4 regions of the Enterobacter cloacae complex sp. HYC074_NIDB genome follow, and region 3 is predicted to be linked to each of the others. Evidence: predicted binding sites of a transcription regulator. Region 3 holds the regulator's gene; each other region holds the start of a gene.
The links. Region 3 encodes CRP, which controls carbon source genes, mostly activating them, when cyclic AMP is high. Its sites were predicted from a motif close to ATGTGANNNNNNTCACAT; they were not measured.
Positions count from the first base shown of each region.

Region 1: O1724_RS15355 (CidA/LrgA family protein) is a predicted target of CRP. The motif match lies at 1,316-1,333, and genes of this name have one in related genera.
Region 2: bhsA (multiple stress resistance protein BhsA) is a predicted target of CRP. The motif match lies at 2,001-2,018, and genes of this name have one in related genera.
Region 4: ldtB (L,D-transpeptidase) is a predicted target of CRP. The motif match lies at 5,708-5,725, and genes of this name have one in related genera.

Region 1 is NZ_CP114214.1:3,164,654-3,172,068, reverse strand. It holds gene cdd (cytidine deaminase) at 1-51, opposite strand, end outside; gene O1724_RS15360 (CidB/LrgB family autolysis modulator) at 180-875, opposite strand; gene O1724_RS15355 (CidA/LrgA family protein) at 872-1,267, opposite strand; gene dusC (tRNA dihydrouridine(16) synthase DusC) at 1,436-2,371, shown strand; gene yohP (small membrane protein YohP) at 2,416-2,499, opposite strand; gene mdtQ (multidrug resistance outer membrane protein MdtQ) at 2,704-4,122, shown strand; gene O1724_RS15335 (SDR family oxidoreductase) at 4,173-4,937, shown strand; gene O1724_RS15330 (DedA family protein) at 4,994-5,566, opposite strand; gene O1724_RS15325 (Yip1 family protein) at 5,724-6,311, shown strand; gene pbpG (D-alanyl-D-alanine endopeptidase) at 6,479-7,402, shown strand.
Region 2 is NZ_CP114214.1:1,869,324-1,876,738, reverse strand. It holds gene mfd (transcription-repair coupling factor) at 1-482, shown strand, start outside; gene ldtC (L,D-transpeptidase LdtC) at 628-1,593, shown strand; gene bhsA (multiple stress resistance protein BhsA) at 1,671-1,928, opposite strand; gene comR (TetR family copper-responsive transcriptional repressor ComR) at 2,174-2,809, shown strand; gene O1724_RS09160 (glycine zipper 2TM domain-containing protein) at 2,869-3,408, opposite strand; gene O1724_RS09155 (NAD(P)/FAD-dependent oxidoreductase) at 3,602-4,906, opposite strand; gene ycfP (alpha/beta hydrolase YcfP) at 5,143-5,685, opposite strand; gene nagZ (beta-N-acetylhexosaminidase) at 5,717-6,742, opposite strand; gene thiK (thiamine kinase) at 6,754-7,415, opposite strand, start outside.
Region 3 is NZ_CP114214.1:4,351,394-4,358,808, forward strand. It holds gene O1724_RS21245 (hydrolase) at 77-1,099, shown strand; gene O1724_RS21250 (YheU family protein) at 1,096-1,314, shown strand; gene O1724_RS21255 (phosphoribulokinase) at 1,345-2,214, shown strand; gene O1724_RS21260 (IS4 family transposase) at 2,401-3,492, shown strand; gene O1724_RS21265 (OsmC family protein) at 3,569-3,973, opposite strand; gene crp (cAMP-activated global transcriptional regulator CRP) at 4,284-4,916, shown strand; gene O1724_RS21275 (YccS/YhfK family putative transporter) at 4,974-7,061, shown strand; gene argD (bifunctional acetylornithine/succinyldiaminopimelate transaminase) at 7,058-7,415, opposite strand, start outside.
Region 4 is NZ_CP114214.1:1,546,117-1,553,531, reverse strand. It holds gene O1724_RS07625 (MFS transporter) at 233-1,534, shown strand; gene O1724_RS07620 (glycoside hydrolase family 31 protein) at 1,552-3,915, shown strand; gene O1724_RS07615 (ABC-F family ATPase) at 4,007-5,602, opposite strand; gene ldtB (L,D-transpeptidase) at 5,825-6,745, shown strand; gene O1724_RS07605 (GntR family transcriptional regulator) at 6,787-7,415, opposite strand, start outside.

The sequences.
Region 1 (7,415 bases), 1.2 Mb from region 3:
TTGCAAATTCTCTGCAAGCTGAGAGAAAGCAGCTTGAAAACGTGGATGCATGACGTTGCCTCATCAAGGTTAATGGATCGGTAGTGTACGGAGCCGTACGGCCTTTATATGTGATCCAAATCTCATTATGTGTGCAACTTATGAAATGAAAATGAAATTTGCGCGACGCATCGCAAATTTTAGCCCATTACTGCCAGAATAATCGGGAAGATAAACGGCGCGACCAGGGAAGTGATAATCCCGCAGATCACCAGCGCCAGCGAGCTGAATGCCCCTTCCTGATAATCGAGTTCCGCGCAGCGTGCGGTGCCCAGCGCGTGCGAGGCGGTACCCATCGCCAGACCGCGTGCCGCTTTGGTACGAATTTTCATGATATTCAGCAGCGTATGACCAAACACCGCGCCCAGGATACCGACGAAAATCACGCACACGGCGCTGATGGCCGGAATGCCCCCGATGCTGCCGCCCACGGCCATGGCAATCGGCGTGGTGACGGATTTAGGCAGGATAGAGGCGGCGATCTGCGGCGATGCGCCCATCATTAAGGCCACCGAGGTGCCGGTGATCATCGCAACAAGGCTCCCCACGAAGCAGATGGTTATGATGGATTTCCAGCGCGCGCGGATCTGATGCAGTTGCTCATATAAAGGAAACGCCAGCGCCACCACGGCAGGCTGCAACAAATCGTTAAGGATCTTGCTCCCGGCGAAGTAACGCTCATAAGAAATGCCGGTGAGCAGCAGAAAAGGAATAATCACCACCATGGCGACCAGCAGCGGGTTGAGCAACGGCATTTTGAAACGCACCGCAAGCTTACGCGCAGCAAAGAACACCACCAGGGTTAACGGTAGGGACCACCAGATATTCGCCATCATTTTTTTGTTTTCTCCCCGACGACCTTACGTTCGCCATGCACAATGTGTGAACTCCAGCTGACGACCAGGAAAACCACCAGCGTACTGATGGCGCAGGAGACCACAATCGGGCCGAACTGCGCTTTAAGCACATCGTAATACTGCATAACCCCAACGCCGATAGGCACAAAAAGCAGGGCCATGTAGCGAATGAGAACGAAGCACCCTAGGTTGACCCATTTTGCGGGCAGCACCTGTAATGCCAGCAGTACAAACAGGATCAGCATGCCGATAATGCTGCCGGGTATCGTAATCGGCAGCAGCGAAGCGATAAAAATGCCGGCGTACAGGCAGGCATAAATGAGGACGAAGGCGCGAAGGTATTGCCAGATAGTATTCAGTGATTTGCTCATGGTGAAAGTCCTTGCTGAGACGTATTCATCATACAATTAAACCTGAAAATGTGCCACGGATCACATCATGAATTTTGGGCATACCAGACATTCCGGAATGGAACGCCGGGCTTTCAACATACATAGAGAGCAGCTACTATAGCGCGTCTTTTTTCACAGGTACTCAGAATGCGTGTTTTACTGGCCCCGATGGAAGGCGTGCTCGACTCTCTCGTGCGCGAGCTGCTTACCGAGGTGAACGATTACGATCTCTGCGTGACGGAGTTTCTGCGCGTGGTCGATATGTTGCTGCCAGAAAAATCATTTTATCGTCTCTGTCCGGAACTGCATCGTCAGAGCCGCACGCCGTCCGGTACGCTGGTGCGCGTCCAGCTGCTCGGCCAGTATCCTGAGTGGCTGGCTGAAAACGCCGCCCGCGCGGTAGCGCTTGGTTCGTACGGCGTCGATCTTAACTGCGGCTGTCCGTCAAAGCTGGTCAACGGCAGCGGCGGGGGGGCGACGCTACTTAAAGATCCGGAGCTGATTTATCGCGGCGCAAAGGCCATGCGTGAGGCAGTGCCATCGCATCTGCCGGTGACGGTCAAAGTCCGTCTGGGATGGGACAGCGGCGATAAGCAGTTTGAAATTGCTGACGCGGTGCAGCAGGCGGGCGCCACCGAGCTGGTGGTGCACGGGCGAACCAAAGAGGATGGTTATAAAGCCGAGCGCATTAACTGGCAGGCGATTGGCGAGATCCGCAAACGGCTTACGATTCCGGTGATTGCCAACGGCGAAATCTGGGATTACGAGAGCGCGCAGGCCTGCCTCAAAGAGACCGGCTGTAATGCCGTGATGATTGGCCGCGGTGCGCTGAACGTGCCGAACCTCAGCCGGGTGGTGAAATATAATGAACCGCGGATGCCGTGGGCGGATGTGGTGAAACTACTGCAAAAATACACGCGGCTGGAAAAGCAGGGCGATACCGGCTTGTATCACGTCGCGCGCATTAAACAGTGGCTGAGTTATTTGCGTAAAGAGTACGACGACGCGCTGGGATTATTTCAGGAGATCCGTACCCTACAGACGTCTGCGGATATTGCCCGGGTGATCCAGTCGAAGTCCTGAGCGAAGTGTGAAGAGTTTGCCCGGCGCGGAGCCGGGCAACGGAATCAGAAAATCATCTTGAATACGCCGGTTACCACCAGCAGCCCTATCAGAAATATAATCAAAATAACCCACAATAATATTTTCATTCGCCTCTCCTGCGTATGTCTGTCGAAGTAAGTGTAGCAGTCAATTCATAATTAGCATGAATACATGAAATTAACTCATTGTCTTGGGGAATAAATTTCCGGATATGAAAATGTATAACAATATGCGGATTGCCACGCGTTACTAAAAAACGGAACGTCAGTAAGCGTAAGTTGCGCCTTTATTTTTTTTGAGTTCATGGCGTAATGAAACGTTCTCTTACTTTATCTCTGAGTGCTCCTCTTGTTTTTATGCTGGCCGCCTGCGCGCCGGAACATGCCACGGTGTCACCAGTAAAAACGCAAGCCGCCGCCGCAACTGTAAATACCCAACTGCGTCATGCCGACTGGCCAAAAAGCGAATGGTGGAAAGACTTTAACGACCCCCAGCTCAACGCGCTGATCGACAAAGCGCTGGCGGATGCGCCGGATATGCAAATTGCCCGTCAGCGTATCACCCTGGCGGAAGCACAGGCGAAAGCCGCTGTCGCTGCTGAGGGTCCACAAATGGATTTTTCCGCAGATGTGGAACGGCAAAAGATGTCGGCAGAGGGGTTGATGGGGCCATTTGCACTGACCGACCCGGCAGCGGGGACCACCGGCCCCTGGTATACCAACGGCACCTTTGGTCTGACGGCGGGTTGGGATCTGGATTTATGGGGTAAAAACCGCGCCCAAATTGAGGCCCGCATCGGTAAGGTGAATGCGCAAAAAGCGGAGCTGGAGCAGACCCGCCAGCTGCTCGCCAGCAGCGTCGCGCGGCTGTACTGGGACTGGCAGACCGAGGCCGCGGTGGGTGACGTGCTCGCGCAGATCAAACGGGAGCAGGAAAATATCATCGGTGCCGATAGGGAGCTTTATCAGCACGGCATTACCTCCTCGGTGGAAGGGGTTGAAACGGATATCAGTGCCAGCAAAACCGATGAACAGCTCGCTGACGTGCACGGCAAAATGAAGGCCATTGAGGCGCGTCTGAATGCGTTGACCAATACCCCTTCAGTCACGCTCGCACGGCATGCCTTACCTGACGCAGAGGCATCGCTGCCATCAACGCTCGGTTATGAACTGCTGGCTCGGCGCCCGGATTTGCAGGAGGCGCACTGGTATATCGAAGCATCCATGAGCGAAGTCGATGCCGCCAGAGCCGCGTTCTACCCTGACATCAATTTGATGGCGTTTTTGCAGCAGGATGCATTGCACCTGAGCGACCTGTTCCGCTCATCTGCGCAGCAAATGGGCGTAACCGCGGGGCTGACGCTGCCAATTTTTGACAGCGGTCGGTTGAATGCGAACCTGGATATCGCCCAGGCGCAAAACAACCTCTCCGTGGCGAACTACAACAAGGCCGTGGTAGATGCCGTAAACCAGGTCGCCCGGACGGCCAGCGAAGTGGAAACGCTGACCGCCAAAAATCAGCACCAGCAGCAGATCGAAAAAGATGCGGCGCGCGTCGTCGCGCTGGCGCAGGCGCGCTTCAGCGCGGGGATCATTGCCAGCTCCCGGGTGAGTGAAGCAAAAATTCCGGCGCTCAAAGAGCGTATTGCCGGGTTGATGCTGAAAGGTCAGTACGTGGATGCCACGCTCCAGCTCACCTCCGCGCTGGGTGGCGGATATCATCGCGGCTAACATTGCGCATTATCTATACTTACCTCTTTGCAGATTTTCAGGAGGTGAGTATGACGCGAGTCGCAATTGTTACCGCATCGGATTCAGGAATTGGCAAAACGACGGCCCTGATGCTGGCCGAGCGCGGGTTTGATATCGGGGTGACCTGGCACTCAGATGAGGAAGGGGCGCTGGCAACCTGCCGTGAAATTGAAGCGCGCGGGCAGCGTGCCGAGGCCATTCAACTCAACTTAAGCCATTTACCGGAAGGCGCAAAGGCCATTGAAACCCTGATTACGCGTTTCGGGCGGCTGGATGTGCTGGTTAATAATGCCGGGGCGATGAACAAAGCGCCATTTCTGGACCTGTCGTTTGACGACTGGCGGCACATATTCACCGTTGACGTGGACGGCGCGTTTCTCTGCTCGCAAATCGCGGCGCGTCAGATGGTGAAGCAGGGGGAAGGGGGGCGGATCGTGAACATCACCTCGGTGCATGAACATACGCCATTGCCGGACGCCAGCGCCTATACGGCGGCCAAACATGCGCTGGGCGGGTTAACCAAGTCGATGGCGCTGGAGCTGGTTAAACATAAGATTCTGGTGAACGCCGTTGCGCCCGGTGCGATCGCCACGCCGATGAATGATATGGACGACAGCGAAGTGAAAGAAGGCTCAATGCCGGAAATCCCGCTGGCACGGCCAGGGCATACCAAAGAAATTGCCAGCCTGGTGGCGTGGCTGTGTGACAGTGACGCCAGCTACACCACCGGGCAGTCGTTTATCGTTGACGGCGGTTTTATGCTGGCGAATCCGCAGTTTAAGCCGGAAGGGTAGATACCCTTCTCCCTCTCCCTGTGGGAGAGGGGCGGGGTGAGGGCAGCAGGCCGAACTCACTCTTCATCCCGCCGCTTTTCACGATGCTTCAGCCACAGCCGTACCCCAATCACCACCGCAACAACCAGGATCAACCAGGCCCAGTGTTTAAGATGCTGATCGAGATTATGCAGCCACGGGCCTATTACTTCGCCACCCACGTAGCCAAGCGTGGTGAAAATCAGCGCCCAGGCAATCGCCCCGAGAATGTTCAGCGGCAGGAAGATTTTCGGCGGTAAGCGGCTCGCGCCAATCAATATTGGCCCAATGATGCGAAAGCCGTACATAAAGCGGGTGCCAATCACAAACAGCCAGGGACGTCGCTGGATAAGCCGCTGAGCACGGCGAATTTTCTTTTGATGCCTGGCAAAACGTTGCAAAAGCGTCGGGCCAAAGCGCAGCCCCAGAAAGTAGAGCAGCTGATCGCCAATCATACCGCCCAACGCGACAGCGGCGACCACCAGCGGAAATTTCAGCAATCCCTGATGTGCAGCCACCCCGCCCAGCAGCGTGATGGTTTCGCCCTCTGCCACGCTGCCGATCACCAGCGCGGCGTATCCATATTGTTCAATAAGACCGTTGATATCCATTAAGTAAACGTCGTCTCCCTTACTATGCCTGCGTTAATCATATACCCCATCCATCAACCGCGCGGCAATCAACGGAAATTTCCCACTGTACATAAAATAATCTAAAGCCTGCATTATACTTAAGCTATCGCTGACGGGCCGACAACAAGGGGGCGTTATGAACCATGTCTGGGGACTTTTCTCCCATCCCGATCGTGAAATGCAGGTCATCCGTAACGAGAACGAAACGGTCGCGCATCACTATACCCACCATGTCCTGCTGATGGCAGCGGTGCCGGTGGTCTGCGCATTTATTGGTACTACGCAGATAGGCTGGAACTTTGGTGACGGCACCGTGGTTCAGCTTTCGTGGTTTACCGGACTGTACCTGGCCATTCTGTTTTATGGCCTGATGCTGGCCGGGGTGGCGGTGATGGGGCGGGTCATCCACTGGATGGCGCGCAACTATCCGCAGCGCCCGTCGCTGGCACACTGTATGGTCTTCGCCGGATACGTCGCGACCCCGCTGTTTTTAAGCGGTATTGTCGCGCTCTATCCACTGGTCTGGCTGTGCGCGCTGATCGGTACGGTTGCCCTCTTTTATACCGGTTATCTGCTGTATGTAGGGGTGCCAACCTTCCTCAATATCAATAAAGAAGAGGGCCTGAGCTTCTCCAGCTCTACGCTTGCCATCGGCGTACTGGTCCTGGAGGCGCTACTGGCCCTGACAGTTATTCTTTGGGGTTATGGATACCGTCTCTTCTAAGTTCCCTGCATTGCTGGCGTAAATGCCAGCAATGCAGCATCTGGTTATGATTCTCAGCTGGCGACAACGCACGGTGACCGCTATGATGCCGAAGCCAGCCTGTGTTTATCCGTCGACACAGGCGGTGTACGTCATAACGTGCGTGAATCATTATCAGAAGTCTCATCATGCTGAAATTTCGAGTGTCACTCCTTAGTCTTGCGCTGCTGTTGGGCGTCTCCGCTACCGCGCCAGCCATCGCCAAAACGACCGCAGTCGCCACCGCTGCTGCGCAACCCCAGATTGCGTCCGGCAGCGCGATGATCGTTGACCTGAATACCAACAAGGTGATCTACGCCAGTCATCCGGATCTGGTGCGCCCGATCGCTTCCATAACCAAAGTCATGACCGCGATGGTGGTGCTTGATGCACGACTGCCGCTGGACGAAAAGCTAAAAGTGGATATCAGCCACACGCCAGAGATGAAAGGGATCTACTCTCGCGTGCGTCTGAAAAGTGAAATCAGCCGTAAAAATATGCTGCTGTTGGCGCTGATGTCCTCAGAGAACCGCGCGGCGGCGAGCCTTGCCCACCATTATCCTGGCGGTTACGACGCGTTTATCCGCGCGATGAATGCCAAAGCCAAAGCGCTGGGGATGAAAAATACCCATTTCGTGGAGCCAACCGGTCTGTCGATCCATAACGTCTCGACGGCGCGTGATTTAACAAAGCTGCTGATCGCCAGTAAGCAATACCCGCTGATTGGTCAGCTCAGCACCACGCGTGAGGAGATGGCGACATTCTCGAACCCGGCGTATACGCTGCCGTTCCGCAACACTAACCATCTGGTGTATCGCGATAACTGGAATATTCAGTTAACCAAGACCGGATTCACCAATGCGGCAGGACACTGCCTGGTGATGCGCACCGTATTTAACGGTAAGCCAGTGGCGCTGGTGGTGATGGACGCCTTCGGCAAATATACCCACTTCGCGGATGCCAGCCGCCTGCGTACCTGGATTGAAACCGGGAAAGTGCAGCCGGTGCCGGCTTCAGCGCTGGCGTATAAAAAGCAGAAAGCGGAACAGATGGCGACGGCGCAGAACGATTAGGAAAAAGCAAAAC
Region 2 (7,415 bases), 2.3 Mb from region 3:
GACGTGAACCGTCTCTGGAAGATCTCACCAGCCAGCAGACCGAAGTGGAACTGCGCATGCCTTCCCTGCTGCCGGATGATTTTATTCCTGACGTGAATACCCGTCTGTCGTTCTACAAACGCATTGCCAGCGCGAAAAGCGAAGGCGAGCTGGAAGAGATCAAAGTCGAACTGATTGACCGTTTTGGGATATTGCCCGATGCGGCGCGCAACCTGCTGGATATTGCCCGCCTGCGTCAGCAGGCGCAGAAGCTGGGCATTCGCAAACTTGAAGGCAATGAGAAAGGCGGTGTAATTGAGTTTGCCGAAAAGAACCACGTCGATCCGATGTGGCTGATTGGCCTCCTGCAAAAACAGCCGCAGCATTTCCGTCTTGATGGCCCTACGCGTCTGAAATTTACTCAGGATCTGACGGAACGTAAAACCCGCATGGACTGGGTGCGTAACTTTATGCGTCAGTTGGAAGAGAACGCCATCGCATAACGGTTTCCCCCGCCAGCGCCCGGCTGGCGGGGGGACAATTTACAAACTCTTTGCACTTCGCCCGATCTTCCCGACTATACATTCGCCATAATTATCATTAACGCCTTATAAAACAATAACCTTATCATTTGTATGGATTATCATAATGATGATTTCTTCGCGTTTTACCCGCTGGTTAACTCTGGTTGCGCTGGCCGCGACGGTTGCCGTCGCGCTCCCTGCTCGCGCCAATACCTGGCCTCTTCCGCCCGCCGGCAGCAACGTCGTAGGTGAAAACCGCTTTCACGTGGTTGAAAACGATGGCGGCTCGCTGGAAGCGATTGCCAAAAAATATAACGTCGGGTTCCTGGCGCTGTTGCAGGCCAACCCGGGCGTAGATCCGTACGTGCCCCGGGCGGGCAGCGTACTGACGATTCCGCTGCAAACCATCCTGCCGGACGCGCCGCGTCAGGGCATTGTGATTAACCTCGCCGAGCTACGTCTGTATTACTACCCGCCGGGCAAGAACGAAGTGACCGTCTACCCTATCGGTATTGGTCAACTCGGGGGCGATACGCTCACACCTACCATGGTCACCACCGTCTCTGATAAGCGCGCTAATCCTACCTGGACCCCGACGGCAAACATTCGCGCCCGTTATAAAGCTCAAGGTATCGACCTGCCCGCCGTGGTACCTGCTGGCCCGGATAATCCGATGGGGCATCATGCAATTCGCCTGGCGGCATATGGTGGGGTTTATCTTCTGCACGGAACGAATGCGGATTTCGGGATCGGGATGCGCGTCAGCTCCGGCTGCATTCGCCTGCGCGATGACGATATCAAAACGCTCTACCGCGTGATCGCCCCTGGCACGAAAGTGAATATCATTAATACGCCGATTAAAGTATCTGAAGAGCCAGGTGGCGTCCATCTGGTTGAGATCCACCAGCCGCTATCGAAAAACATCAATGACGATCCGCAGACGTTGCCGATTAATCTGAATGCCTCGATGGTGAGCTTTAAAACGAATGCCAACACCGATGGCGCAGTGATGGAGCGGGCGATGGAAGCACGTTCGGGGATGCCAACCGATGTTACGCGGCATCATGAGGTTGCTCAGCAGTCAATGTAAAGCAGCAATAACGACAAACGCCCTGCATCAGCAGGGCGTTTTTTATTGCAGTGGCATAACGGAGGGTTGCGTTACGCTTATTTGTAGATAACTGCGGTACCGTGCAGGGTGTTAGGACCGGTCACAGAGGTGATGCGGAATGATTTCGCACCCATTTCGTCAGCTTTTTGCGCCAGCTGATCTTCCAGAGAGCCCAGGTTAGTCCCGGCAGTGGCAGAGATGGTACCGACTTTCTGCTGGTCTGCTGGAGTGGATTGCACTTCAACAGCAGCGAAGCTTGCGAAAGAGAGTGAACTCAGAACGGCGGCAGCGATGAGGGTTTTAACGTTTTTCATGATTTTATACCTTTAGGCAGATGATGTAGTGGTCGTTAGTTATTTAGTTAACGATCGATAGGTAAATGATAGATGTGATCCAGGTCACACGTCAACTCATTTTTATAATGGTCGTTAAATTAATTTCATTTGCCTTATATTTCAAAAAGATAAAATTAAATTATTTTTCAGAAATCACCGCTGGTCGTTGCAGACGTTTATTTTTATAATGACTATTCAACAAAACAACAGAGGACCAACGGCACATGACAACCGATGTCACGCGTTGCGCAAAGAAAAGCCGTGGCCGACCAAAAGTGTTCGACAGGGATGCGGCGCTCGATAAGGCCATGACGCTCTTCTGGCAGCATGGGTATGAAGCCACGTCGCTTTCCGATCTCGTGGAAGCTACGGGTGCTAAAGCCCCTACCCTGTACGCAGAGTTCACCAACAAAGAAGGCTTATTCCGGGCCGTTCTGGACAGATACATCTCGCGCTTCGCGGCAAAACATGAAGCCCAGCTATTCTGTGAAGAAAAAACGGTTGAGCAGGCATTACAGGATTATTTCACGGCAATCGCGACCTGCTATACCAGCAAGGACACGCCTGCGGGGTGTTTTATGATCAACACCTCCGCGACCCTCGCGGCATCGTCTAAAGAGATTGCCAACACGGTCAAATCGCGACATGCGATGCAGGAGGAGACGCTCAGCACGTTTCTGGCTCAGCGTCAGCTGCGCGGCGAAATCCCGGCGCATTGCCGTCCGCAGGAGCTGGCCCAGTATCTGAGCTGTATTTTACAGGGGATGTCCATCAGCGCCCGTGAAGGCGCGACGCTGGAAAAATTGCAGGGGATTACGCACACAACGCTGCGCCTGTGGCCTGAACTTCTTAAACTCTGACGCAAAAAAAAGCTCCTCAGCCTGAGCGCATGAGGAGCTAAGTTCAGAGAACATCTTTTTTACACTTTGTTATTCAGTATCAGCTGACCATTGCTGTCGAGAGGGATCTGCGTACCAGGATCTTTATCCATGCGGATTTTGCCCTGCTGATCGCCAATTTTGTAGGTTACGTCGTAGCCCAACATTTTTTCAGACTTGTCATACACGGTTTTACAGCGCTGCTGCGTTGTGGTGTAGGTATCATTTTCCTGCATCGCGCCCTGCACCTGGTTACCGGCATAACCGCCACCCAACGCACCAACCACCGTCGCGACATCCTTACCACGGCCGCCACCAAACTGATGACCAATAACCCCACCAGCAACCGCGCCCAGCACGGAGCCAGCGATACGGTTTTCATCCTGAACCGGACGACGATGGGTGACAGAAACATTACGGCACTCCTGACGAGGCGTCTTGACCGTCTCTTTGATCGGTGTAGCGGAAACCACCTGCGCATACTGCGGGCCACGATCAAGTACGTTCAGACTGGCAACGGCAGCCACACCTAACGCAGCTGCGACGCCAATCCCTATACCCGCCAACATTGATTTATTCACGGGACTTCCTCCTTTGTTGCAATTGGTAGCAATTTTGCAGCGCAATAAACGCTTCGCCAATAAGATAAAGGATCAAAATCAGGGTTGTTGGCCGGGACAACGTGGGTTTAAGAGAACTCTTAAGCGTCAGGAGGGAAATGCACAGCATGATGTGCTAAGAATTCCCTCCGGAGGGTCCGGAGGGAGAGAGAAATTAGTGCAGCTTCAGGCGTGGACGGATCACGCGGTTGATGCGGCCAACCAGCATCATCAGGCCGGTTTTGAAGTAGCCGTGCAGCGCAATCTGGTGCATACGGTACAGAGAAATGTACACGAAGCGGGCGATGCGCCCTTCCACCATCATGGAGCCGCGCATCAGGTTACCCATCAGGCTGCCCACGGTGGAGAAGTTTGAGAGCGACACCAGAGAGCCGTGGTCTTTGTAGACATAGGCTTTCATCGGTTTGCCTTTTATCTGCGCCAGGATGTTATGCAGCACGAGGCTTGCCATCTGGTGCGCAGCCTGAGCGCGAGGCGGGACAAATCCGCCTTCCGGACGTGCGCAGGAGGCACAGTCGCCGATGGCGAAGATGTCCGGATCGCGCGTGGTTTGCAGCGTCGGCTCTGTCACCAGCTGGTTAATGCGGTTTGTCTCCAGCCCACCGATATCTTTCATGAAATCAGGCGCTTTGATCCCCGCAGCCCAGACCATCAGGTCGGCCTGGATGTACTCGCCGTCTTTGGTATGCAGGCCGCCCTCATCCGCGCTGGTCACCATGGTCTGGGTCAGCACGCGCACGCCCAGTTTAGTCAGCTCGTTGTGCGCCGCGCCGGAAATACGCGGCGGAAGCGCAGGCAGAATGCGTTCACCTGCTTCCACCAGCGTCACATTCAGCGCTTCGTTAGTCAGCCCTTTGTAGCCGTAGCTGTGCAGCTGCTTGACCGCATTGTGCAACTCCGCCGATAATTCAACGCCCGTTGCGCCGCCGCCCACGATAGCAATGTTGACCTTGCCGTTAGCACCCATGTTGTTGGTGTACTTCAGGAACAGGTTAAGCATCTCCTGATGGAAACGACGCGCCTGATGCGGGTTATCCAGGAAGATGCAGTGCTCTTTTACGCCTGGGGTGTTGAAATCATTGGAGGTACTGCCCAGGGCCATCACCAGCGTGTCATAGGCCAGCTTGCGCTCAGGAACCAGCAACTCGCCTTTATCATCACGCAGCTCAGCCAGCGTGATGGTTTTGTTTTCACGATTGATATCCACCACCGAACCCAGCTGGAACTGGAAGTGGTGGTTACGCGCATGCGCCAGATAGCTGAGCGCATCCACGCCCTCATCCAGCGACCCGGTCGCCACTTCGTGCAGTAACGGCTTCCACAGATGGCTGTGGTTACGATCCACCAGCGTGATTTTGGCTTTCTTACCGCGACCCAGTTTCTTACCCAGCTGCGTCGCCAGCTCCAGTCCGCCAGCACCACCGCCGACAATCACTATCTTTTTCAATGGCGTAGTCAACGTGACCCCCTCAAATTATTAACCAATTGTTAATTAAAAGTTATATAAATAACCCTTAATTAACAACAGGTTACTGCGCTGAAACCGTTCAGATTCATTGAGAATAGCACGTCAGGCGCATTGGTCATACCAAAATTGATATGTATCAAGTTTTGATGGTTTAAAAGTAGACAACTCTGACAAAAAAGAGGCCCGGTACGCTTTCACGTACCGAGCCTTTATCAGGTTCAGGGAGATCAGCCCAGCGTTTTAAAGGCTTTAATACGCTGCAAGTGCGGGGAAATGTTTTTGAACTTGTGGGTCTGCTCTTCGTCCCAGACAATTTCGTAGTAATGGTGCAGAAGCTCGGCGGCGCGGGAGCTGTTCAGCGCTTCATCGTTGCGGGAGAGGATCACCAGACACCGATCGCGGTTCTTTTCACGGAAATTGCTCACGCATTTGGTGGCGATGTCGGCGTACTCCTCCGGGCGATCGATTTTGCCTTCCATGTTTTCGTTCGGAAACAGGTTAGGATTAAAAATGACCTGACGGATATCGCACAAAAAACCGATGCGCTCTGCCCAGTATCCTCCTAACCCCACGCCGCAGATCAGCGGGCGATCGTCGATATTGAGCTGCAACATTTTATCCACTTCTTTAAGCAGATGCTGCATGTCATGCTTCGGATGACGTGTGCTGTAACTGATCAGCCGGACATCCGGATCGATAAACTGCAATTGCAGCACTTTCTCATGATTACCAGGACTGTTTGAGTCAAAACCGTGTAAATAGATGATCATCGTCTCACCACGCTACGCCTTCCGGGATGAATTAAAGGGCTGCTTTATGTGCCTGCCAGCGCTCGTTCAGGGCTTCAAGCCGGGCGTTTACCGTTTTCCAGCGCGCCGAGTCCATCAGCTCCTGACGACTAAATGAACCTTTATGATACAATTGTGTAACACGTTCAGCATTGATCGGCGACAGGTTATCCAGCACGCTCAGCGCCCCTTTACGATTATTGCAGACGAGGATCATATCGCAACCCGCATCCAGCGAAGCCTGCCCACGTTCGGCATAGCTACCCATAATCGCCGCCCCTTCCATGGATAAATCGTCAGAGAAAATTACGCCATTGAAGCCTAACTCCTGACGCAGCACGGTTTTAAGCCAGTGTGGAGAGCCGCTGGCCGGACGCGGATCGACCTCACTGTAGATGACGTGCGCAGGCATGATGGCATCCAGCTTGTTATCAGCGATCAGCGAGCGGAAAACCGACATATCTTTAGCGCGAATGTCTGCTTCCGGGCGCGGATCGCGCGGGGTTTCTTTATGGGAATCCGCCGTCACCGCCCCGTGGCCCGGGAAATGTTTGCCGGTGGTTTTCATGCCCGCAGCATGCATACCGTCAATAAAGCGCGTCGCCATTGCCAGCGCAATACGCGGATCGTCATGATACGAACGCTCACCAATTGCCGCGCTAATGTGTCCTACGTCCAGCACCGGGGCGAAGCTGATGTCGATATCCATGGCGATCATCTCGCTGGCCATCAGCCAGCCGGCATCCTGCGCCAGTTGACCGCCCTCTTCGATCCCCAGCAGCGCAGCAAAAGATTGCGCGGCGGGTAAACGGGTAAACCCTTCGCGGAAACGCTGCACACGCCCACCTTCCTGGTCTACGGCCACCACCAGGTGATTGCGCGACGCCGCACGGATCTGGCGAACCAGCTCACGCAACTGCTCCGGATCATGATAATTGCGGGTGAAAAGAATCAGCCCCCCTACCAGCGGATGCGCCAGAATTTCGCGCTCTTCCGCATCCAGCTCAAATCCTTCGACATCCAACATTACTGGACCCACACCAACCTCTCTTATCCTTTCGTTTGTAACTGACGCCAGGCATCATTTGCCAGCGCAATAAATTGTTTGTCACCTGTCTGCTGAAGGCGCATTTCAAACCATCCCGCCATCAGCATCAACACCCACGGACGCCAGCGCGCGACCTGCCGCGCAAGGGTGAGCGCATTGATGTTGGCGTTTCGGGCATAGGCGGTTATCAGCTGCTCGCGCGACGCCTCATCAGGCATCCAGACCGCAGCAAGTTCGAGCGCCACGTCACCGTCTCCGGCATATTCCCAGTCGATAAGTTTCTCGCCTGCCGTGGTATGAACGATATTCCCCGCGTGGACATCCATATGCAGCGGCGCCAGACGTAACGCCTGCGGCTCTCCCGCTTTACGCAACCGCTTAAGCTGCGCCAGCCAGTAGGGCGTGCGTCGTCCAGGCGCAGCCTGCTGCCAGTAGTGATCCAGCAAAGGAAGTAACGTTACCCGCCAGCCCAGACGCGGCTGGCGATGCAGATGATACAGCATGGCTGTCAGCGCAGGCGTATCGGGAAGCTCGCTTTTGATCTCACCCGCAATAAACGCCACCGCCATCCAGTCTCTGATAAAGAGATGAGGTTGTGGCGCAAGGTCGGCGGGCAGGCGCTTCAGGGCGCGGAACTGGCGACGAAAATGGGAGGCAGGCGCGG
Region 3 (7,415 bases):
GTTTCGGAAAAACGGGCTAAACGGGGTACAATTCGGAAGGTATAGTTAATTTCTGACAAGAATCAGCATCGCCCTTATGACCCAAATCATTCCCTCAGACTTCGACATTGCAGCCGAAGAGAGCGCAGAGTTCGTGCCCATGCGCGGTGTGGCTAACCCTCACCTGCAAACCATGCTGCCGCGCCTGATCCGCCGCAAGGTACAGTTCACCCCGCACTGGCAACGCCTGGATTTGCCGGATGGCGACTTTTTGGATCTCGCCTGGAGCGAAGATCCGGATCGGGCCAGACATAAACCCCGTCTGGTAGTGTTTCACGGTCTGGAAGGCAGCCTGCACAGCCCTTACGCACACGGACTCATTGAGGCGGCGAAAGCCCGCGGCTGGCTTGGGGTGGTGATGCATTTTCGCGGATGCAGCGGCGAGCCTAATCGTCAGAAACGCATTTATCACTCGGGTGAAACCGAGGACGGCACCTGGTTCCTGCGCTGGCTAAGAGACAATTTCGGCGAGGCGCCAACGGCAGCGGTGGGGTATTCGCTGGGCGGCAATATGCTGGCCTGTCTGCTGGCGAAGGAGAGCGACGCCGTACCGCTGGATGCGGCGGTGATTGTCTCTGCGCCGTTTATGCTGGAGCAGTGCAGCTATCATATGGAAAAGGGCTTTTCGCGAGTGTACCAGCGCTACCTGCTCAACCTGCTGAAAGCCAACGCCGCGCGCAAGCTGAAGGCCTATCCGGATACGCTGCCTGTGACGCTGCAACAGCTCAAACGCGTGAAGCGCCTGCGCGAGTTTGATGATTTGATCACCTCGAAAATTCACGGTTTTGCCGATGCGATTGACTATTACCGTCAGTGCAGCGCCATGCCTTTACTGAATCAAATCACGAAACCCACGCTGATTATCCACGCCAAAGATGATCCGTTTATGGATCATCACTCGATCCCGGCGCCCGATCATCTGCCGGCCAACGTGGAGTATCAGCTCACCCAATTCGGGGGACACGTCGGTTTTGTCGGCGGCACGCTGCGTCGGCCAAAAATGTGGCTTGAGACGCGTATTCCCGACTGGTTAACGGCCTATCTGGACGGTAAAAAATGATTATTCCCTGGCAGGATCTCTCTCCCGACACGCTCGATAATCTGATTGAAAGCTTTGTCTTGCGCGAAGGCACCGATTATGGTGAACATGAACGTTCGCTTGAACAAAAGGTCAACGATGTTAAGCGCCAGCTTAAAAGCGGCGACGTGGTGCTGGTATGGTCCGAACTGCATGAGACGGTCAATATCATGCCCCGCAACGCGTTTCATGGCTGATCTTTACACTTTTCCAGTCAGGGAGTTGCTATGTCTGCCAGACATCCGGTTATTGCCGTTACGGGTTCGAGTGGGGCGGGAACCACTACCACCAGCCTCGCCTTCCGCAAGATCTTCGCCCAGCTTAACTTACGGGCGGCCGAGGTAGAAGGCGACAGCTTTCACCGCTACACGCGCCCGGAGATGGATATGGCCATCCGCAAGGCGCGCGATCTGGGTAAACACATCAGCTACTTCGGCCCGGAGGCCAATGACTTCGGCCTGCTGGAGCAAACCTTCCGTGAATACGGGCAAAGCGGTACCGGGCAGTCCCGCAAGTATCTCCACACCTACGATGAAGCCGTGCCCTGGAACCAGGTCCCCGGCACGTTCACGCCCTGGCAGCCGCTGCCGGAACCGACTGACGTGCTGTTTTACGAAGGATTGCACGGCGGCGTGGTGACGCCTCAGCACGACGTGGCGCGCCACGTGGATTTGCTGGTGGGGGTGGTGCCGATTGTTAACCTTGAGTGGATCCAGAAGCTGACGCGTGACATGAGCGAGCGCGGCCATTCGCGAGAGGCGGTCATGGACTCGGTGGTGCGCTCCATGGAAGATTACATCAACTTCCTGACGCCGCAGTTCTCCCGAACCCACATTAACTTCCAGCGCGTCCCCACCGTGGACACCTCCAACCCGTTCGCCGCAAAAAGCATCCCTTCCCTGGACGAGAGCTTTGTGGTGATCCACTTCCGCAACCTGGAAGGCATTGATTACCCCTGGCTGCTGGCGATGCTACAAGGTTCGTTTATTTCGCACATGAATACGTTAGTGGTGCCCGGGGGAAAAATGGGGCTGGCAATGGAACTTATCATGACACCGCTGGTGCAGCGGCTGATGGAAGGAAAGCAAATCGCGTGAACATGTTCCCTCTCCCCGTGGGCTGAGGGTTCCCCAGAAAAATGAAAAGCACGATGAAGTGTGATCTACTGGTTGCGCTAACAAATCAGAAGAGACCTCATCGTGCCTTTACAGACAGTCTGCCAGAAATTTTTCTCCGCGTCTTTACCGGACATTCACAGCTTTCGGGTTAATGTCCTTGTTTCCATGGCTGTTGCCCTCACCCACGGCGCCAGACTGACCCTGACCAGCCTGGGACGAACCCTGCCCGGCAGGGCGCACGTCAAAAATAAAATTAAACGGGTTGACCGTGCCCTGGGCAATACCGCTCTCCAGCGTGATATTCCCCGTATTCAGCACCACCTCACACATGCCATCACCTCCGTGATGCCCTTCTGTGTTATCGCTGTCGACTGGACAGGCTGGCATGACAGGAACTGGCATCTTCTGCGGGCAAGCCTGCTCTGTAATGGTCGTTCACTTCCTCTTATGAGTGAGGTGGTTCCCGCAGAGCTGGCGCAGAACAGCGATGTACAGTGTCGCTTCCTTGACCGCCTCCATGATGCCATCCCGAAAGATAAAGCCGTCACCGTCATTACGGATGCCGGCTTCAGAACAGACTGGTTCCGGCATGTCAGCCAGCTGGGCTGGAGCTTTACCGGCAGGGTCAGGGGCTGCATCAGCTTCCGGCTGGACGGAGAAAAAAAGTGGATGAAAATCAGCGAGCTTGAGGCCTCCGGGCAACCGGTCTGCGTGGGGCACGGTGTCCTGTCCCGTAAACCACGTACGCCCTGTTACGGACGGTTTTATCTGCACAGGCGCCCGGAAGCAGGGCGTCATGGAAAGGGCGGAATGCCAAAAACACAGCGGGAACACCGCAGCAGCGCACGGGAGCCGTGGCTGCTGTTCAGTAATGCAGAAGGTCTGGAGCCACACCAGATAATGGCGCTGTACAGCCGCAGAATGCAGATAGAACAAAACTTCCGGGACGACAAGAGTCCACGCTTCGGGTTCGGTCTGAGGCTGAGCCGGAGCCAGGGAAAAGGACGACTGGAAGTACTGAATATGGTGGCGGCGATGGCAAGTCTGGTGATGTGGCTGGCAGGCTACAGGGCCGAAAGACAGTGCTTACACAGGCACTATCAGGCAAGCAGCGTCAGGCATAAACGGGTTCTGTCCTACCTGAGTCTGGCAGAAGAAGTGATCCGGCATGAGCCTGATAAAGTAAGGCGACTGAATATAGGTAACGAGATGAAAAAGCTGGGAAAAGAGTACAGTAATATGGTCATGGTGGCATGACCATATTACTGGGGATCCCTCAGCCCCGTGGGAGAGGGTTAGGGTGAGGGCATCAACACGCACGATGCCCCAATAATTAAGCCTCTATCACTTCATACGAATGGGTGATGTTTACCGCTTTCTCCAGCATTAACGCCACAGAGCAGTATTTCTCCGCAGACAGGTCAACCGCACGCGAGACCGCCGCATCCTTCAGTTCTTTGCCGGTGACGATAAAGTGCAGATTAATATGCGTGAACAGGCGTGGCGCCTCTTCGCGACGTTCTGACGTCAGCTTCACTTCACAATCGGTCACGCCATGACGGCCTTTTTGCAGGATCGACACCACGTCGATCGCGCTGCATCCGCCCGCCGCCATCAGCACCATCTCCATCGGGCTTGGCGCTTTATCGCCGGAGTTGCCATCCATCAAAACCTGATGCCCGGAAGCAGACTCGCCCAGGAACGTTAACCCTTCAACCCATTTCACACGCGCTTGCATATTCACTCACTCCAACGTTGCATTTTTTATGACAGATTACGTGTACGTTACATTTCTCGCAACGGAAGGCGACCTGCGTCATGCTGAAGCGAGACACCAGGAGACACGCGGCGAAAGCTATGCTAAAACACTCTGGATGCTACAGTAATACATTGACGTTACACATGTATGCAGAGGACATCAAACTTTACTGGCTGCGAAACGTTACGACAGCCGACTTCCCAGGTATGGGTAAGAATTCGATTGCAACCCCAGAGTCCGGATGCATCTTATGACTCTGGTGACAGCTTATAACAGAGGATAACAGCGCATGGTGCTTGGCAAACCGCAAACAGACCCGACTCTCGAATGGTTCTTGTCTCATTGCCACATTCATAAGTACCCATCAAAGAGCACGCTGATTCACCAGGGTGAAAAAGCGGAAACGTTGTATTACATCGTTAAAGGCTCGGTGGCCGTGCTGATCAAAGATGAAGAAGGGAAAGAGATGATCCTTTCTTATCTGAACCAGGGCGATTTTATCGGTGAACTGGGCCTGTTTGAAGAAGGCCAGGAACGTAGCGCCTGGGTTCGTGCAAAAACAGCATGTGAAGTGGCTGAAATTTCTTATAAGAAATTCCGTCAGCTGATTCAGGTCAACCCTGACATCCTGATGCGTCTCTCTTCCCAGATGGCACGCCGTCTGCAAGTGACCTCTGAGAAGGTAGGTAACCTCGCCTTCCTGGACGTAACCGGTCGTATCGCGCAGACGCTGCTGAACCTGGCGAAACAACCAGACGCCATGACTCACCCTGACGGTATGCAAATTAAAATTACCCGCCAGGAAATCGGTCAGATCGTCGGCTGCTCCCGTGAAACAGTGGGCCGTATCCTGAAGATGCTGGAAGATCAGAACCTGATCTCCGCCCACGGTAAAACCATCGTGGTTTACGGGACCCGTTAATTCCGGTCAAACGGCGTGCCGCCGCAGGGTGGCACGCCGTTTTTGTCTCTACTCCTCATGTGGCGCAGGCTGATCTATCACCCGGAAGTTAACTACGCACTGCGACAAACGCTGGTGTTGTGTCTTCCCGTGGCCGTGGGCCTGATCCTCGGACATCTTCAGCAAGGCCTGCTGTTTTCCCTCGTGCCCGCCTGCTGCAACATTGCCGGTCTGGATACGCCCCATAAACGCTTTTTTAAACGTCTGATTATTGGCGGCTGCCTGTTTGCCGGCTGTAGCCTTGCCGTACAGCTCTTACTGGCCCGCGACATTCCTCTGCCTCTGATCCTGACCGTGCTGGCGATGACGCTCGGCGTCACCGCCGAAATCAGCTCGCTACACGCCCGCCTGCTTCCCGCGTCGCTGATTGCCGCCATCTTCACCTTAAGCCTTGCAGGCAACATGCCGGTGTGGGAGCCATTGCTGATCTACGCCCTCGGCACGCTGTGGTACGGGCTGTTTAACTGGTTCTGGTTCTGGCTGTGGCGGGAACAGCCGCTGCGCGAATCCCTGAGCCTGCTCTACGTGCAGCTTGCTGAATACTGCGAAGCAAAATACACCCTGCTCACTCAACATACCGACCCGGAAAAATCCCTGCCGCCGCTACTGGCGCGCCAGCAAAAAGTGGTGGATCTGATCAGCCAGTGCTATCAGCAGCTGCACATGCTTGCCGCCAACAAAAATCATGAATACAAGCGGCTGCTGCGAATCTTCCAGGTCGGGCTGGATTTGCAGGAGCATATCTCCGTCAGCCTTCATAATCCGGAAGAGGTGCAAAAGCTGGTGGAGCGCAGCCATGCAGAAGCGGTGATCCGCTGGAACGCGCAGACCGTCGCGGCCCGCCTGCGAGTGCTGGCTGACGATATCCTCTATCACCGCTACCCGACGCGCTTTAACATGGACAAACAGCTCGGCGCGCTGGAAAAGATTGCGCGTCAGCACGCGGATAACCCGGTCGGGCAATTTGCTGCCTGGCATTTCAGCCGCATCGCCCGGGTGTTACGCACCCAGCGCCCGCTTTATGCCCGCGACCTGATGGCCGATAAGCAAAAACGGCTGCCGCTGCTGCCCGCGCTCAAAAGCTATCTTTCACTGAAATCTTCTGCCCTGCGCAATGCCGCACGGATCAGTGTGATGCTGAGCATCGCCAGCCTGATGGGAATGGCCCTGCACCTGCCGAAACCCTACTGGATCTTAATGACCGTACTGTTTGTTACCCAGAACGGCTATGGCGCCACGCGGGTGCGCATTCTGCATCGGGCGGGCGGCACGATGGCGGGGCTGATTATCGCGGGCGTGACGCTGCACTTCCACGTGCCGGAGGGCTATACCCTGGCCGGTATGCTGGCAATCACGCTGGTGAGCTATCTGATTATCCGCAAAAACTACGGCTGGGCGATGGTGGGCTTTACGGTGACGGCGGTGTATACCCTTCAACTGCTCACGCTTAACGGGGAACAGTTTATTATTGCCCGTCTGGTCGATACGCTGATTGGCTGCCTGATCGCCTTTGGCGGCATGGTCTGGCTGTGGCCGCAGTGGCAGAGTGGGCTGTTGAGGCAGAACGCCCACGACGCGCTGGAAGCTGACCAGCAGGCCATTCGTCTGATCCTGAGCGATGACCCACAACCCTCTCCGCTGGCCTACGAGCGCATGAAGGTCAACCAGGCGCATAACGCCCTGTTTAACTCCCTTAACCAGGCCATGCAGGAGCCGGGCTTTAACGCGCACTATCTGGCTGACATGAAGCTGTGGGTCACGCACAGCCAGTTTATCGTCGAGCATATCAATGCCATGACGACGCTGGCGCGGGAGCACACGATGCTGACGCCGGATCTGGCGCAGCGCTATTTGCAGTCGTGTGAAATTGCGTTGCAGCGCTGTCAGCAGCGCCTGGAGTATGATGCACCGGGCGAGTCAGGGGATTCGAACATTCTGGAAGCGCCGGAGACGCTGACCCATGGGCCGATGAGCACCCTTGAGCAGCATTTACAGCGCGTTCTCGGCCACCTGAACACCATGCACACCATTTCGTCGGTGGCATGGCGTCAGCGCCCGCATCACGGAATTTGGTTAACGCGCCGGTTAAAACGAACCGCGTATTAGCCGCTGACGATCTTCGCGACCGCCGCGGCAAAACGGGTTAATCCGTCTTCGATGTCTTTGTCTTCCACCACAAGCGATGGCGCAAAGCGCATCACGTCCGGCCCGGCATTGAGCACCATGACGCCTTCGTGCGCGGCGGCGTGCAGGAAATCGCGCGCGCGGCCTTTATACTGAGGCTTCAACTCGGCGCCAATCAGCAGCCCCATTCCGCGGATTTCGCTGAGGACATCAAACTGTTCGTCAATCTGCTGAAGATGTTTCACAAACAAATCGCGTTTCGCATTCACGCCATTCAGGACGTCCGGCGTATTAATGATATCGAACGCCGCACCCGCCACGGCACACGCCAGCGGA
Region 4 (7,415 bases), 2.0 Mb from region 3:
AAATAACTGGCATGAATGCCATCATGCCAGAGTGTTTTCGTCGGTTATGAGAAATTTTGCACAAAATCCACTTTTGCCCACTCATTTTCTTCCTTAAGGTGAACTTGTCACACAGCTTCCATACTAGTTGTATAGCAACTTAAGCATTATAAGCGGATAGAAATCAAAGGCATAACAATCTGTGTGACACCTGAAACTCCGTCCCCTTACCGTCCGTCTTGTGGAGAGTAAAATGAGTCAGGACATCAATAACACCATTGCGACAGGCAAAACCCGTCGCGTCATCAAGAACCTGCGCTGGTACGTGCTGGTGCTGTTTTTGCTGGGCGTCACCGTTAACTACATCACCCGAAATTCCTTAGGTATTCTCGCTCCGGAGCTAAAAGAGAGCCTCGGGATCACCACAGAGCAGTACTCCTGGATCGTTGGCGCCTTCCAGATCGCCTATACCATTTTCCAGCCCCTGTGCGGCTGGCTGATTGACGTCATTGGCCTGAAGATTGGCTTTATGGTCTGCGCCGGGATCTGGGCGCTGATGTGTATTTTCCACGCGGGCGCCGGAAGCTGGCTGCACCTGGCCATACTGCGCTTCTTTATGGGGGCTTCAGAGGCCGCCGCCACCCCGGCGAACGCCAAAACCATCGGCGAATGGTTCCCGAAATCAGAGCGTCCCGTTGCTGCTGGCTGGGCAGGCGTGGGCTTCTCCATCGGCGCGATGCTGGCTCCGCCTATCATCTACTTTGCTCACGCCTCGTTCGGCTGGCAGGGCGCGTTTATGTTTACCGGCGTGCTGGCGCTGCTGTGGGTGATCCTCTGGTGGGCGTTCTACCACAACCCCGAGCAGCACCCGAACCTGAGCAAGGACGAGCTGGCGTTTATCAAGCAGGATAACGAACCAGCGCCGGTCAAATTGCCCTTCCTGACCGCGCTGAAAACCGTTTCAAAAAACAAACGTTTCTACGGTATCGCCATTCCGGCCTTTATGGCAGAACCCGCCTGGGCGGTGCTGAGCTTCTGGGTGCCGCTGTACCTCGCCAAAGAGCACGGCATGGACCTGAAGCAGATTGCGATGTTTGCCTGGCTGCCGTTCCTCGCCGCCGACCTCGGCAGCGTGGCGAGCGGCTACCTGACGCGTCTGTACACCCGCCTGTTCGGCTGCTCCCGCGTGAACTCGGTTGTCGCCAGCTCCGTGACCGGCGCGTTCCTGATGATCTCGCTGGCCATCGTGGCCATTACCCGCGACCCGTATATCACCATCGTGCTGATCTCCATCGGCGGCTTCGGGCACCAGATCATCTCCTGCATGCTCAGCGCCCTGGTCGTGGAGTCATTCGACAAAGGCCAGATGGCGACCGTCAACGGCATGCGCGGCTCGGCGGCGTGGATCGCCAGCTTCCTGTTCTCGCTGTTAATCGGTGTGACCGCCGACAAAATCGGCTTTAACCCGCTCTTTATCGCCATGGGCTTCTTTGACCTGATTGGCGCTCTCTTCCTGGTAGCATTTATTGCTGAACGTCGCGCGAAGCGCGCCTGATAGTGGATGTATTGCATATGAAAACCCTGAAAAACTGGACCCTTGATACGCAGTCGGCAAACCATCTGGAACTGCTGGTCGATAGCCAGCACCGCCTGTGCCTGTATGTGCTGGAAGAGAACCTGTTCCGCGTGCTGATCAAGCGTAAAGGCGAGCTGGCGCTGGACCGCACCTGGAGCATCGCACCGGAAAAAGACGTGCCGTGGGAAGGTCGCCGTCGTGACGATATCAGCGGCTTCTCCTGCCCCGCCTGGACGCTGACGCAGCAGGACGATACGTTAACCGTGGCAACCGAGCAGCTGCGCGTCACCGTCCACCAGCCGCTGTGGCTGGAGTGGCACTACCGCAATGACGCGGGCGAGTGGCAGCCGCTGGTCAATGACCGCCCGACCAGCGCCTACCTGCTGAACGCCCACGGTGACGGCGTGGCGCACTATCTCAGCCGCCGTAATGATGAACGTTTTTACGGTCTGGGTGAGAAAGCGGGCGATTTACAGCGCAACGGCAAACGCTACGAGATGCGTAACCTGGATGCGATGGGCTATAACGCGGCCAGCACCGATCCGCTGTACAAGCACATCCCGTTCACCCTCACCCGTCGCGATGACGTGAGCTACGGTCTGTTCTACGATAACCTGAGCAGCTGCTGGCTGGATCTGGGTAACGAGATCGACAACTATCACACCGCCTACCGCCGCTGGCAGGCGGAAGCGGGCGATATCGATTACTACATCTTTACCGGCAAGCGCGTGCTGGACGTCACTAAAGCCTTTGTTCGCCTGACCGGAAAAACGCTGTTCGGACCGAAATGGAGCCTGGGCTACAGCGGCTCAACCATGCACTACACCGACGCGCCGGACGCGCAGAATCAGCTGATGAACTTTATTCGCCTGTGCGAAGAGCATGCCATTCCGTGCGACTCGTTCCAGCTCTCCTCCGGCTATACCTCGATTAACGGCAAGCGCTACGTCTTTAACTGGAACTACGACAAAGTGCCGCAGCCGAAGGTGATGAGCCAGGCGTTCCACGACGCGGGGCTGCGGCTTGCGGCCAACATCAAGCCGTGTCTGTTGCAGGATCATCCCCGCTACGGCGAAGTGGCGGAACGCGGCCTGTTCATTCGTGATTCAGAAACCGATGCGCCTGAACGTTCCAGCTTCTGGGATGATGAAGGCTCACACCTCGACTTTACCAACCCGCAGACGGTGCAGTGGTGGCAGAACGGCGTGACCACGCAGCTGCTGGAGATGGGCATCGACTCCACCTGGAACGACAACAACGAGTATGAAGTGTGGGACGGGGAAGCGCGCTGCTATGGCTTCGGCAAGGAGATAGCCATCAAGCATATTCGCCCGGTGATGCCGCTGCTGATGATGCGCGCCTCGCTGGAAGCGCAGCAGCGCTTTGCGCCGGAAAAGCGTCCGTATCTGATCTCCCGCTCCGGCTGCGCCGGGATGCAGCGCTACGTCCAGACCTGGAGCGGCGACAACCGCACCAACTGGGACACCCTGCGCTATAACATCCGCATGGGGCTGGGCATGAGCCTGTCCGGGCTGTTCAACGTCGGGCACGACGTCGGCGGTTTCTCCGGCGACAAGCCGGACGCCGAGCTGTTCGTGCGCTGGGTGCAGAACGGCGTGATGCACCCGCGCTTTACCATTCACTCGTGGAACGATGACCACACGGTGAACGAGCCGTGGATGTATCCGGGCGTCACGCCTGCCATCCGCGGCGCGATTGAGCTGCGCTACCGCCTGCTGCCGTATCTTTACACCCTGCTCTGGCAGGCGCACGCCGACGACGAACCGATGCTGCGCCCGACCTTCCTCGACCACGAGCACGATGCGCAGACCTTTGAAGAGTGCGACGACTTCCTGCTGGGCCGCGACCTGCTGGTCGCCAGCGTCGTCGAAGCCGGGCAGCGCGAGCGCCGCGTCTGGCTGCCGGATAACGAAACCGGCTGGTACGATTTTTACACTCACGCGTGGTATGCGGGCGGGCAAGCGATCGTCCTTGATGCGCCGCTGGAAAAACTGCCGCTGCTGGTGCGCGCCGGGGCCGGTCTGCCGCTCAGCGAGCGCATCCGTCACGTGAGCGCCGATAAAGACGATACCCGTGAGCTGAAGCTGTTCCCGGTGAAAGGCGTCGGCACAACCTCGGGGCTGCTGTTTGAAGACGACGGTGAAAGCTGGGGCTACCTGAACGGCAATGCGCTGTGGGTGGAATGGGAAATGGTGTGCGATGGCGCAACCATCAACCTGAAGGTGAACGCTCGCGGCGACTATCGTCCGGCATGGAAGGCGCTGAAGGTATCATTACCGGCGGGGGAAAAACGTACGCTGCGGGTGAATGGAGTTGAAGGGGGCGAGTGGGTGGTGTAGTGCGGCCTGTAGCCCTCACCCTAACCCTCTCCCACAGGGAGAGGGGATAAAATGTAGGCCGGGTAAGGCGAAGCCGCCACCCGGCTATTTTTTAACTCTCGATACCTTTACTGCGCAGGTAATCTTCGTAGTTACCGGTGAAGTCCACCACGCGCTCTGGCGTAATTTCGATCACGCGGGTCGCCAGCGAGCTGACGAACTCACGGTCGTGAGAGACGAAGATCAGGGTGCCCTGATACATCTCCAGCGCCATGTTCAGGGATTCGATCGATTCCATATCCAGGTGGTTAGTCGGTTCGTCCATCACCAGAATATTCGGTTTTTCCATCATCAGCTTGCCGAACAACATACGGCCCTTTTCACCACCGGAGAGCACTTTGGCGGGCTTTTTGATGTCGTCCTGGCTGAACAGCAGACGCCCCAGAATGCTGCGTACCGCCTGCTCATCGTCGCCTTCCTGCTTCCACTGGCTCATCCAGTCGAAGACAGTCAGATCGTTTTCGAATTCATATTCATGGTCCTGCGCGTAGTAACCAATCTGCGCGTTTTCAGACCATTTCACGGTTCCGTTGTCCGGTTGCAGTTCACCCACCAGGGTTTTCAGCATAGTGGATTTACCCACGCCGTTGGCGCCGAGGATGGCAATCTTCTCGCCCACTTCCAGCAGCAGGTTGAAGTTTTTGAACAGCGGGCCTTCATCGAAGCCTTTGGTGAGGGCTTCCACTTCCAGCGCGTTACGGAACAGCTTCTTGTCCTGCTCGAAGCGGATGAACGGGTTCTGACGGCTGGAGGCTTTAACCTCTTCCAGCTTGATTTTGTCGATCTGACGCGCACGCGAGGTCGCCTGACGCGACTTAGAGGCGTTGGCGCTGAAGCGGCTGACGAAGGATTGCAGGTCCGCAATCTGCGCTTTCTTCTTGGCGTTGTCGGCCAGCAGACGTTCACGTGCCTGGGTTGCCGCCGTCATGTACTCATCGTAGTTGCCCGGATAAACGCGCAGCTCGCCGTAGTCCAGATCCGCCATGTGGGTACACACCATGTTCAGGAAATGACGGTCGTGCGAAATGATGATCATGGTGCTGTCGCGATCGTTCAGCGTCTGCTCCAGCCAGCGGATGGTGTCGATGTCCAGGTTGTTCGTTGGTTCGTCGAGCAGCAGGATGTCCGGGTTAGAGAACAGCGCCTGCGCCAGCAGCACACGCAGCTTCCAGCCTGGCGCGACTTCGCTCATCGGGCCGTAATGCTGTTCAACCGGAATGCCGACGCCCAGCAGCAGCTCGCCCGCACGCGCTTCCGCAGAGTAGCCGTCCATTTCACCGTATTGCGTTTCCAGGTCGGCCACTTTGTAACCGTCTTCTTCGCTCATCTCAGCGAGACCGTAGATACGATCGCGCTCCTGCTTCACTTCCCACAGCTCCGCGTGCCCCATGATCACGGTGTCGAGCACGGTGAACTCTTCGAAGGCGAACTGATCCTGACGCAGCTTACCGATGCGCTCGTTAGGGTCGAGCGACACGTTACCGAGCGTTGGCTCCAGGTCACCGCCGAGGATCTTCATAAAGGTGGATTTTCCGCTACCGTTGGCACCAATCAGGCCGTAACGGTTGCCGCCGCCAAATTTGACGGAAATATTTTCGAACAGCGGCTTACTGCCAAACTGCATAGTGACGTTGCTGGTAACTAACACGGAGAGATTCCTGCGAAAAGTGTGATAAACGCGGCATTATGCCACAATTCCGAATTGAGATCCCGTGTTGCGGTAATCCACTAAACTTTAACAAAATCGAAAAAAATGTGATTTCGTACACATCTGAATTCCCAGTTAACGGGAATGCACATATAATGCGCTCCCATTACTGATTCAGACTTATCAACTCATCGCCAGAATGGCTTAGATACCTCGCATAACATGAACATGAAATTAACAACGCTTTTTGCGGCGGCGTTAGCCGTAGTAGGTTTTTGTAAGACCGCGTCTGCGGTGACGTATCCCCTGCCGACAGACGGAAGCCGTCTGGTGGGTGAAAACCAGGTGGTGACGGTGCCGGAAGGTAACACTCAGCCGCTGGAATACTTCGCGGCGCAGTATCAGCTCGGCCTGTCTAACATGCTGGAAGCGAACCCGGGCGTTGACCCGTATCTGCCGAAAGCGGGTACCGTACTCAACATTCCACAGCAGCTGATCCTGCCGGATACCGTGCACGAAGGTATCGTGATTAACAGCGCCGAAATGCGTCTGTATTACTACCCGAAAGGCACCAACACCGTGATCGTTCTGCCTATCGGTATCGGTCAGCTGGGTAAAGACACCCCGCTGAACTGGACCACCAAAGTGGAGCGTAAGAAAGCGGGCCCAACCTGGACGCCGACCGCCAAAATGCACGCTGAGTACATTGCTGCCGGTGAACCGCTGCCAGCCGTTGTGCCTGCCGGCCCGGATAACCCGATGGGTCTGTACGCGCTGTACATTGGTCGTCTGTATGCCATCCACGGTACAAACGCCAACTTCGGTATCGGCCTGCGCGTAAGCCACGGCTGCGTGCGTCTGCGTAATGAAGACATCAAATTCCTGTTCGATAACGTGCCGGTTGGTACGCGCGTGCAGTTCATTAACGAACCGGTGAAAGCGACGTCAGAGCCGGACGGCAGCCGTTACATTGAAGTGCATAACCCGCTGTCCACCAGCGAAGATCAGATCAACAACAACGAAATCGTACCGATTAAGCTGACCAGCGCGGTGCAGTCCGTCACCTCTCAGGCGGATGTTGACACGACCATCGTTGACCAGGCGATTCAGAACCGTTCCGGTATGCCGGTGCGTTTAAACTAATCGTGATAATTAAAAAAGCGGACCTTGAAGTCCGTTTTTTTTTATCCGTTATTCACGATAACGATGCCGCCATGGTCATAGCGATAGTGACAATGGGCGTACTCCAGCGGCGTACCATCTTCCAGATAGATCACCTGCTCTACCTCCAGCACCGGGTCGGTTGGCTCGCAGACAAGGTGCTGCATATCCAGCGCACTGGGCTTCAGCGCCCGCACCACACGATACGATCCCATGATCTTCAGCCCCAGCGTCTCCTGCACATACCGGAATACCGAACTTTCAAGATGGGTTTTGTTCAGACCGGGGACCAGATTGAGCGGCATTACCGTGGCGTCCAGAGACATCGGCTCACCGTTCAGTAAACGCAGACGGATAAAGTCATAGATCGGCGTATCCGGATTTATCATCAGCGATGCCTGCTCTTTCTCGTTCGGGAAGCGCAGTTCGAAGTGCACAACCTGACTGCTCACCGTGCCTAAATGTTCCCAGGTTTTGGTCGCCCCGAAGTAGTCGCTGCCGGAGAGATCCCACTGGGAAAGCTGGAGGAAATTTTTGCGGATGAACGTGCCCTGCCCCTGTCGGGTATAGACCAGCCCTTCAACGATCAGCTGGCGCATCGCCTGCTGAATGGTCATCCGGCTGGTGCTGAACTCCGCCGCCAGCGCGAACT